One region of the Mesorhizobium shonense genome, then DNA from elsewhere that is predicted to be linked to it. Evidence: riboswitches for the same ligand, from Rfam matches in the RefSeq annotation. Region 1 holds a riboswitch; each other region holds the start of a gene.
What was found. Region 1 has a riboswitch for cobalamin ahead of ABID26_RS14875 (DUF1636 family protein). Riboswitches for the same ligand answer to the same signal wherever they lie in the genome.
Positions count from the first base shown of each region.

Region 2: it holds a riboswitch for cobalamin, as region 1 does, so the genes downstream of both, ABID26_RS20450 (CbtB domain-containing protein) here and ABID26_RS14875 (DUF1636 family protein) in region 1, are expected to answer to the same signal.
Region 3: it holds a riboswitch for cobalamin, as region 1 does, so the genes downstream of both, ABID26_RS22455 (CbtB domain-containing protein) here and ABID26_RS14875 (DUF1636 family protein) in region 1, are expected to answer to the same signal.
Region 4: it holds a riboswitch for cobalamin, as region 1 does, so the genes downstream of both, bluB (5,6-dimethylbenzimidazole synthase) here and ABID26_RS14875 (DUF1636 family protein) in region 1, are expected to answer to the same signal.

Region 1 covers NZ_JBEPLM010000005.1:26,833-29,025, reverse strand. Annotated here, with positions in the region: gene cobW (cobalamin biosynthesis protein CobW) at 1-408, opposite strand, end outside; gene ABID26_RS14875 (DUF1636 family protein) at 405-836, opposite strand; cobalamin riboswitch at 877-1,080, opposite strand; gene ABID26_RS14870 (winged helix-turn-helix domain-containing protein) at 1,088-2,193, opposite strand, start outside.
Region 2 covers NZ_JBEPLM010000008.1:8,202-10,394, forward strand. Annotated here, with positions in the region: gene ABID26_RS20440 (MFS transporter) at 1-211, shown strand, start outside; gene ABID26_RS20445 (gamma-glutamylcyclotransferase) at 292-978, shown strand; cobalamin riboswitch at 1,050-1,249, shown strand; gene ABID26_RS20450 (CbtB domain-containing protein) at 1,287-1,466, shown strand; gene ABID26_RS20455 (CbtA family protein) at 1,482-2,193, shown strand, end outside.
Region 3 covers NZ_JBEPLM010000009.1:95,233-97,425, reverse strand. Annotated here, with positions in the region: gene copD (copper homeostasis membrane protein CopD) at 1-20, shown strand, start outside; gene ABID26_RS22460 (histidine phosphatase family protein) at 25-612, opposite strand; adenosylcobalamin (AdoCbl) riboswitch at 718-799, shown strand; gene ABID26_RS22455 (CbtB domain-containing protein) at 843-1,052, shown strand; gene ABID26_RS22450 (CbtA family protein) at 1,156-1,896, shown strand; gene ABID26_RS22445 (hypothetical protein) at 1,903-2,193, shown strand, end outside.
Region 4 covers NZ_JBEPLM010000001.1:729,967-732,159, forward strand. Annotated here, with positions in the region: gene ABID26_RS03745 (histone deacetylase family protein) at 1-593, opposite strand, end outside; cobalamin riboswitch at 708-886, shown strand; gene bluB (5,6-dimethylbenzimidazole synthase) at 930-1,667, shown strand; gene ABID26_RS03755 (hypothetical protein) at 1,699-2,193, opposite strand, start outside.

The sequences.
Region 1 (2,193 bases):
ATCGACCACGGCGATGACGCCGTCGACCGTTACGCGGCTCTTCACCGTCGGCCACTGGAAGGCTTGGACGAGCGGCTTCGGCAAAGCGAGGCCGGAGGTCTCGATCAGGATGTGGTCGACCTTCGGCGTGCGCGACAGGATCTGGTCGAGCGCCGGCACGAAGTCGTCGGCGACGGTGCAGCAGATGCAGCCATTGGCGAGCTCGACGATGTTTTCCTCCGGGCAGGTGTCGATGCCGCAGCCTTTCAGGATCTCGCCGTCGATGCCGACATCGCCGAACTCGTTGACGATGATCGCCAGCCGCTTGCCCTTGGCGTTTTCGAGCAGGTTGCGGATCAGCGTCGTCTTCCCGGCGCCGAGAAAGCCGGTGACGACGGTGCAGGGAACACGAGAAACGGAGGCGTTCATGATCGGTCCTTCAGGAGGTCGAGGGGAGGGATGCGGGCAACCAGGCCGCGCTTGAGGGAATCGGGCCGGCCGCGCCAGGGGATGAGGCCGTCAGTGGAAGTTGCAAAGAGCTTTGCGCCGGCGACGAGGTCGGCGCCGCTGGTCGCATCCAGATCGCCGAAGACGTAGCTCCAGCAGCCGTCGCGCAGAAGCGCCGCGCTCAAGCGGCGCTTGCAATTGCCAAGGCATTCGACGGTACGGATGCGGATGTTTTCGCCCGATGCGGCGCGGCGCGTGTCTTCAGCAAGCAGGGCGCCGGCGCGCGGGTTGGCATCCGAACCGGTTTCGTCGCGGCAGGACGAGCAGACGATGACCGTCACGTCCGCCAACGCGTCGGGCTCGGACGAAATGTCCGCGATGTTTGCCGGGAAACTGCCGTTACGATCCAAAACCAGGCTCCTTGCCCGGAAAACCCGCCAGGCATTCGGATACTTAAAGTCTCAGACGGCAGGTCTCCTGGCTCGCGGGTCATCGCCTTGAATGCCGCCTTCCCGGGAACATCCCAGTGGTTTTCGGCTGAGGCTCGTCGCTTACAGTTGCGGGGACAGCCGCGGATTTGGGAAATTATCCCGCACCGCATTCCCTCTCAGCTCCTCCCTTTGCCGGGAGAAGACCGTCTGGCTCGGATTTAGGCTTACGGCTATGCGCCTGTCAACGCAGGGTGCGACGCCGAGATGTCGGCCAGCGCCGGCCCGAGGTCGCCGGCCGGCGTCACTTCGATAGCCTCCAGTCCGAGCCACGCCTGCATCTGCTTCAATTCCTCGAAGAGCTGCGCGACCGTTTCGGACGGGGCGTCGGCCTCGGCATAGGCTGCGTGGACGCGCAAGATGCTTGCTGGGCGATCGGCCCTCAGGTCGACGCGAGCGACGATCCGGTCGCCGAGCAGGAAGGGCAGCACATAGTAGCCGTATTGGCGCTTTTCGGCCGGCGTGTAGATCTCGATGCGGTAACGGAAGCCGAAGAGCTTTTCGGTGCGAGTGCGCTCGAAGACCACGGGATCGAACGGCGCTAGCAGGGCGCGCGCCTCGATCCGGCGCGGAATGCGGGCGTCCTTGTGCAGATAAGCGGCCTTATCCCAGCTCTCGACCTTAACCGGCAGCAATTCGCCCATTTCAACAAGCTCTTCGATGCGATCCTTCGTGTCGCCCGGCGCCAGGCGAAAATAATCGCGCAGGTCGCCATAAGTGGCGATGCCGTGGGCGCGGGCGGAAATGCGCAGCAATTCGCGATGCGAGTCCTCGACCGAAGGTACAGGCAGGTCCAGGATAGCCTGCGGCAGAACACGCGCCGGCAGGTCGTAGTAGCGTTCGAAGCCGCGCCGGTAGGCGGTGGTGATGCGCCCGGCCCAGAACAGCCATTCGAAGGCGTGCTTGGCCTCGCTCCAGCCCCACCAGCCGCCATTGCCCTTGTGGCCTTCGATGTCGGAAGCGGCGATCGGCCCGCGTTCGGCGACCTGGCCGTATATCTCGTCGATCATCTCCTTGCGTTCACGGCCCCATTTGGCGAGGCCGAGATACATTTCCTCGCCGCGTTCGGCGCGCTGCATGCGCCAGCGCATCAGCGGGTAGGTCTCGACCGGCAAGAAGGACGCCTCGTGCGCCCAATATTCAAAGACGGCGCGTTTGCGGGTGACCGCGGCGTTGTCGAGCAGCGCAAGCGGGTAGGGGCCGAGACGCGAATAAAGCGGCATGTAGTGGGCGCGCACCACCGCGCTGACGGAATCGATCTGCAGCAGCCCGGTTCGGA
Region 2 (2,193 bases), on a different contig from region 1:
CACCGCCTTCATGCGTTCGGTGCGCTCTTACGAAAAGGCGCAGATGGCGGCGGTCTACCGCACCTATCTCGACTTTTCCGAGTTGACGCCGCCGCTCGTCTATTCGGTGGTGCTGAGCTTCTTCGGGCTGGGCTCGGTCTTCGTCACGCTCGGACTGTTGGCCGCCTTCTGCGGCTTCGTCACCTGGCGCTATTTGCCGAAGTCGTTTTGACCGGATGGTCTTCCGCATTGTGGCGATTGTGCGGGCACCTTAAGCTCTGTTCGCATTGCCGGCTGGCCAGGGTTTCAAGCATGTCTGCAAGAACGATGTCGCTCACCGAGGAACTCGTCGCCCGCTGTTTTCGTGCGGTCGAGGATCCAGGGCCAGATCCTGATGCGCAGCATCTCTGCGACAGCGACTATGAAGCCATGCTCGACGCGTTCGAGGCTGAGCTTCCCGCGACCGAACCGCTATGGCTGTTGGGCTATGGTTCGCTGATCTGGAAGCCTGAAATCGAGCATGTCGAGGAGCGGGTCGCCGTGGCGCGCGGCTGGCATCGCTCCTTCTGTATGAAGATGACGCGCTGGCGCGGCACCAAGCAGAGCCCGGGCCTGATGATGGCGCTGGATCGCGGCGGGCAATGCAAGGGCGTCGCCTTCCGCCTGAACGGTGGTGAGCGCCGGCAAGCGCTGGACAAGCTTTTCCGGCGCGAGATGACGCTGAAGCCGACCAGCTACCACCCGCGCCTGCTGCAGCTTGCAACCGACAAAGGGCCGTTGCGGGCGCTCGCCTTCGTCATCAATCGCAAGGGCACGACCTATGCCGGCCCGCTCAGCGAAGAGGAGGTGGTCGAAAGGCTGGCGACGTCCTGCGGCCATTGGGGTTCGGGCGCCGATTATCTCTACAACACCGTCAAGAATCTCGAAGCGCGCGGCATTCACGACGCCCATTTGTGGCGATTGCAGCAGCTTGTCGCTGAAAGGATTGCCGGCTCCTAGCACGCCAGTGCGTGCCGCAATCGCGCTCTGAGGTGGCGGAATTTGGTTTGCCGGGCCCGACGATTCTGCCTATAGTCGGTCGTGTCGTCGGTTCCGTTTTTGGAGCCAAGAGGGAATGCGGTGAGGGTGGACTTTTTTGCCCAAAGCCGTGGCTGCCCCCGCAACTGTATGCGGTAGTCCTCTCCATAGACCACTGGGGATTTTTCCTCGGGAAGGTGGGGAAGGGCGCGGATCCGCGAGCCAGGAGACCTGCCGGCGACGGGAAAGTTGACTTCTATGCCCTCGGGTGGAGGGCGAAAGGACAAGACATGAATACCGCTTCCGTCTCTCTCGGCGCCTCCGTCTCCTCGCAGTCGCGCATTATGCAGCTGGCCTTGGCCGCGCTGCTCGGCATTTTCGTCGTCGGTTTCGTCGGCTTCTCGCATATCGATGCGGTCCACAACGCTGCCCACGACTATCGCCACTCGATGGCTTTTCCCTGCCACTAAGCTAGGTCCGACATCATGAACCTGTTTCGCAACGTCGTGTTTATCGCGGCGATCGCGGGGCTCGTGGCGGGCATCGCGCTCGCCTGCATGCAGGCCTACGCGACCGTGCCGCTGATCCTCAAGGCGGAAGTCTATGAAAAGGCGGGTGGCGGTCATCACCATGACCATGCCGCCGCTACCGCTACCAACAACAATGCGATGAGCTCGGCCGCTCCCGCGGACAACGCGATGAGCAGCGCTGCTCCGGCGCCGACGGAAGCGGCGGCTCCGGCCGAGGACGAGGGCTGGGCGCCCGCCGACGGCTTGGAACGCTTTGCCTTCAATGTGGTCGCCAACATCGTCACCGGCATCGGTTTCGCGCTGATCCTGGTCGCGGTCTCCGAATTCGCCGGCGGCATCGGCAACTGGCGCCAGGGCGTGTTCTGGGGCCTCGCCGGCTTTGCCGTGTTCACGCTGGCGCCCGGGCTCGGCCTGCCGCCCGAACTGCCGGCAATGCCGGCGGCCGAGCTTCTGCCGCGCCAGATCTGGTGGATTTCGACAGTGGCGGCAACGGCGGTCGGTCTTGGCCTGATCGCCTTCCGAAAGTCGCTGACGCTGGCCATACTGGCCGTCGTACTGATCGTTGCCCCGCATGTCGTCGGCGCGCCGCAGCCCGACAGCTTCGAGACGGCAATTCCGGAAGGGCTGCATCATCAGTTCGTGGTGGCGGTGACGCTCACCGACCTGG
Region 3 (2,193 bases), on a different contig from region 1:
TGCTAGACCCGAACTCCTAAAGAGTTAGTCGACACCGCGCTGCCCTTTCGGCAGCGAACCATGAGCGCGCAACACCCATCGAGTGCCATCACTACGAAAATCGGTGAGGCAAAGCGGCTCGACATCGATCTTGCTGAACGAAGTCAGCGGGGCACCGAGTACATGCACGATCGCCGCGCGGATGACCCCAGGGTGGGTGACCACAATGGTGTGGCCGCGCTCGGCAAGCAGGCGCTCCATCAGAGCCGAGCCGCGCCGGGCGACATCGGCCAGCGATTCGCCGCCGTGGGGTGCCGCGTCTGGATCGGAAAACCAGGTTGCAAAGCCTTCCGGATCTTCGACCTGCAGTTCCTCGAAACCCTTGCCTGCCCAATGTGCAAAATCCTGGTCAGCGAGCAGAGGCTCGATCGAAGCCTGGTGGCCCAGTGCCTCAGCGGTCTGCCGCGCCCGCAGCGCCGGGCTTGTCCAGATTCGATCAGCGCGGCGCAACCCCTGGCCGGTCGCGCCCGCGCGGGCAATCGCCTGCGGCTCCAGCGGCTCATCTAGCGGAAAGCGCCCCTTGCGCGCGGCAAGCGTTGCCCCGCTTGCGATCATCGTCAGGCGTACGATCATCCAAAACCGCCTCTGTGGCCCGGTCCAAATTGCGTGTCACGATCTCACGTCGCTTATTGACGATACATTGACGGCGAACGAAGCGCTGAATAGTGTCGGCGACGATACGGGATTGGAAGCCGGTGTAAATCCGGCACGGTCGCGCCACTGTGATCGGCACCAGCCGAAAGTCAGGCCTTCTTCCGTAGCATTAGTTCGATCAACGGGACGCAGTATCCCAGGAGAGGAAAATGTCCGACACCACTTTTGCACCCGGCTATGGCCCGGTTCCGATTCCGGTCCGTGAGCTTCTGCCATGGGCCATCTTCGGCGGCCTGCTGCTCATGCTGGCGATCTATTTTGTCGGGGCGGAAGAAGGCGCGACATCGCTGATCCGAGGCATGTATGTGCACGAATTCGTGCATGACGGCCGCCACCTGCTCGGCTTCCCCTGCCACTAGACCGGTTCAGCAATCGCTGAACCGCCCCGGGTTTGGGATAACGCAATTCCAGACGGAAAACCGCTACGCACTTTTCCTGGAATTGCTTGAAGGGAAGATTGACATGGTCGGAAAACTTTTGCTGCGCGGCATGCTGGTCGGGCTGGTCGCGGGGATTTTGGCGTTTGCCTTCGCACGTGTTTATGGCGAGCCGCAGGTCGACAAGGCGATCGCCTTCGAGGAACAGCAGGCGCAGGCCGCCGAAGAGGCGCCGGAGCCGGAGATCGTCAGCCGGGCCACGCAGGCCGGCATCGGTCTCGCAACCGGCGTGCTGATCTATGGCGCTGCGCTCGGCGGGCTGTTCTCGCTCGTCGTCTCCTTCGCTTATGGCAGGCTGGGCTCGCTCGGCCCGCGCGGCACCTCCGCGTTGCTGGCACTGCTCGGCTTCCTCGCCGTGATCGTGGTTCCGGGGCTGAAGTATCCTGCGAACCCGCCCTCGGTCGGCAATCCCGAAACCATCGCCTACCGCACCGAACTGTTCTTCATCATGATCGTGGTTTCCCTGGCGGCGATGGTGGCCGCGGTGGGCCTCGCGCAACGGCTGTGGAATAGGCTCGGCGCCTGGAATGCGACGATCGTTGCCGGCCTTGCCTTCCTCGTCGTCTTTGCGCTGGTGAAGGCGGCGCTCCCCGACATCAACGAGGTGCCGGAGCAATTCTCGGCGGTGGTGCTGTGGCAGTTCCGCGTCGCTTCGTTGGGTATCCAGCTCGTGATGTGGACCGTCATGGGGCTTGCCTTCGGCGCGGTCGTCGAGCGAGACCTCGCGGCCCGCGACCAAAGCGGCCTCGCCCGCCGCTACGCCTGATCCGCGATGCGCTGGCCAGCTCGGTTTTTCGCCTGGTCGGCCATCGCGCTGTTGTTCCTGCTCGCGGCGACGGAGGCCGAAGCGCATGGCTCGCGCTCGACGCCGCCGCCGCCTGGCATCCAGATTCCCAGCCTTACCCACGGCCAGATGGCGGTGATCGCCCGCTATCGCGGCGCCATCCTCGATCTAGCCCTCCGGCAGACCGAGACCGACCCCGCCTTCCGGCGGCTCTACAATCACGACACCCTGCAATACACGTACTGCCTCTGGGGCCTGATGCCGGGAAGCCTGGCTGAC
Region 4 (2,193 bases), on a different contig from region 1:
TCGCTCTTGGCGCCGGTGCCGGGATAAAGCGGCATCTGGTGGGTCGAGCAATAGAGGACCGACGGATCGTCCCAGAAAATGTCCTGCGTGCCGTTGCCGTGATGCACGTCCCAGTCGACGATGGCGACGCGCTCGGCCTGATGCTTCTTCTGCGCATGGCGGGCGGCGATCGCCGCGGTGTTGAACAGGCAAAAGCCCATTGCGGTCGTCTTCTCGGCATGGTGGCCGGGCGGGCGGGCGGCAACGAAGACATTGGCGGCTCGGCCTTCGAAGACATCGTCTATCGCCGCATTGGCGGCGCCGATCGCGGTCACCGCGGCCTGCCAGCTCTTCGGGCTGGCGCTGGTGTCGGCATCGATCGAGACAATGCCGCTCTCTGGGATGGCCGCACGCACGCGGGCGATAAAATCTTCCGGATGCGCATAAAGGATGGTCGCCTCGTCGCCTTCCGGCGCCTTGACGCGGTCGAGCGCCGAAAAAGCCTCGTCGTCCAGCACGCGCTCGATGGCGCGCAAACGGTCCGGCCGCTCGGGGTGGCCGGGCGGCGTCAGGTGTTCCAGGAATACCGGATGGCTATAGAGACGGGTGGTCATGGCGCCTAATCTAGGCATGCCTAGCCCGGATGGCCATGTTTAAGCGCCGAATGGCTGGGGAAAATCGCGTCTTGATATGTCGCCGACGGCATTGGCGCGGCCGAAGCTTCGCGATAAGGTCGCGCCGCTGCCTGGTGCCCGCAACGCGGGAGAATCGGGAACACGGTTGAACTCCGTGGCGTGCCCAACGCTGTAAGGGGGACCGCGCCGGCAAAGCCACTGTCTCAGACGGGAAGGCGCCGGACGCGGGACGATCCCAAGCCAGAAGACCGGCCCGGCAGACATGGTCGTCCGCATGGTCAGGTGGAGGACTGCTTATCGCCAAGGGGAAAAGCGATGCAGGCACAAGCGGCCGCCACCGGCGGCGATGACTTTGACCAATTGGCGCGCGACGCCGTCTACCGGGCGATGTTCACCAGGCGGGACGTGCGCAGCCATTTCGTTTCGGACGAACTCGACGATGCCGTGCTGGCGCGATTGCTGACGGCCGCGCACCACGCGCCATCGGTCGGCTATATGCAGCCATGGAACTTCATCGTCATCCGCGATTCCGAGCGGCGGCGGCAGGTGCGCGACCTGTTCCTTGCCGCGCGGGAGCTGGAATTGCCGGCGATCGAGGCGGAACGGCAGGCGCTCTACCGCAAGCTGAAGCTGGAGGGCATCTGCGAAAGCGCCCTCAACCTCTGCGTCACCTGCGACCGGCAGCGCTCGAAGAATTCGCCGCTCGGGCGCTGGCATAACCCGGAGATGGACCTCTACAGCACCGTCTGCGCGGTGCAGAACTTCTGGCTGGCGGCGCGGGCCGAGGGCGTCGGCGTCGGCTGGGTGAGCATCATCGAGACAGAAGCGCTGAAGCGGCTTTTGTCGATTCCCGAGCATGTCACGCCGATCGCCTATCTCTGCGTCGGCCGCGTCTCGGAATTCGCGCCGCGGCCGGATCTCGAAGCGCATGGCTGGGGCCGGCGCCTGTCGCTGCCCGAGCTGGTGATGAGCGAGACCTTTTGCGGCGCCGGCGAGGCGCCGCTCAAGTCGGCGATTGCAAAGCTTCGTGGCATAGAGCTGCCGAAGCCGTGATCATGCTGTCCTTCGTAGGTCAAGCTGCTGATCAAGCAGCCCGGGGCGCATCCCAGCGCGAGCCGCCGAAGGAGCCGAGGGCCTTGTCGCGAAGCTCCCTGAATTTCGACGAGGCCTCTGCCAGGCGCAGATCCCACTCCGGATTGGGCACCTGGCCCTCGATGGTGTCGAAATAGACCTGCATCAGCGAAGCGATGGCGAAGGGTTCGATGAAGGCCGCCTTGAAGGCCCAGGCAAAGACGATTGCCAGCACAAAGGCCCAGCCGGCGAGTTGCCCGGGCATCACCCAGAGAATGGCGGCTGCCGGGGCCAGCATCAGCAGGAAGATGACGAAGGACACACCCCACATGATCACCGCCAGCCAGACGGCGTTCTTGACCATGTGCTTGCCGTTCTGCGCGTAGAGCACGACGCCTTGCCTGGCGGTCTCGAAAGGCGAGTTGGAATTGATGCGGATGTTGTAGCCGAGGATGATCTCGTCGACATAGGTCAGCGACAGGCGGATCACGGTGTTGATGAAGCTGAC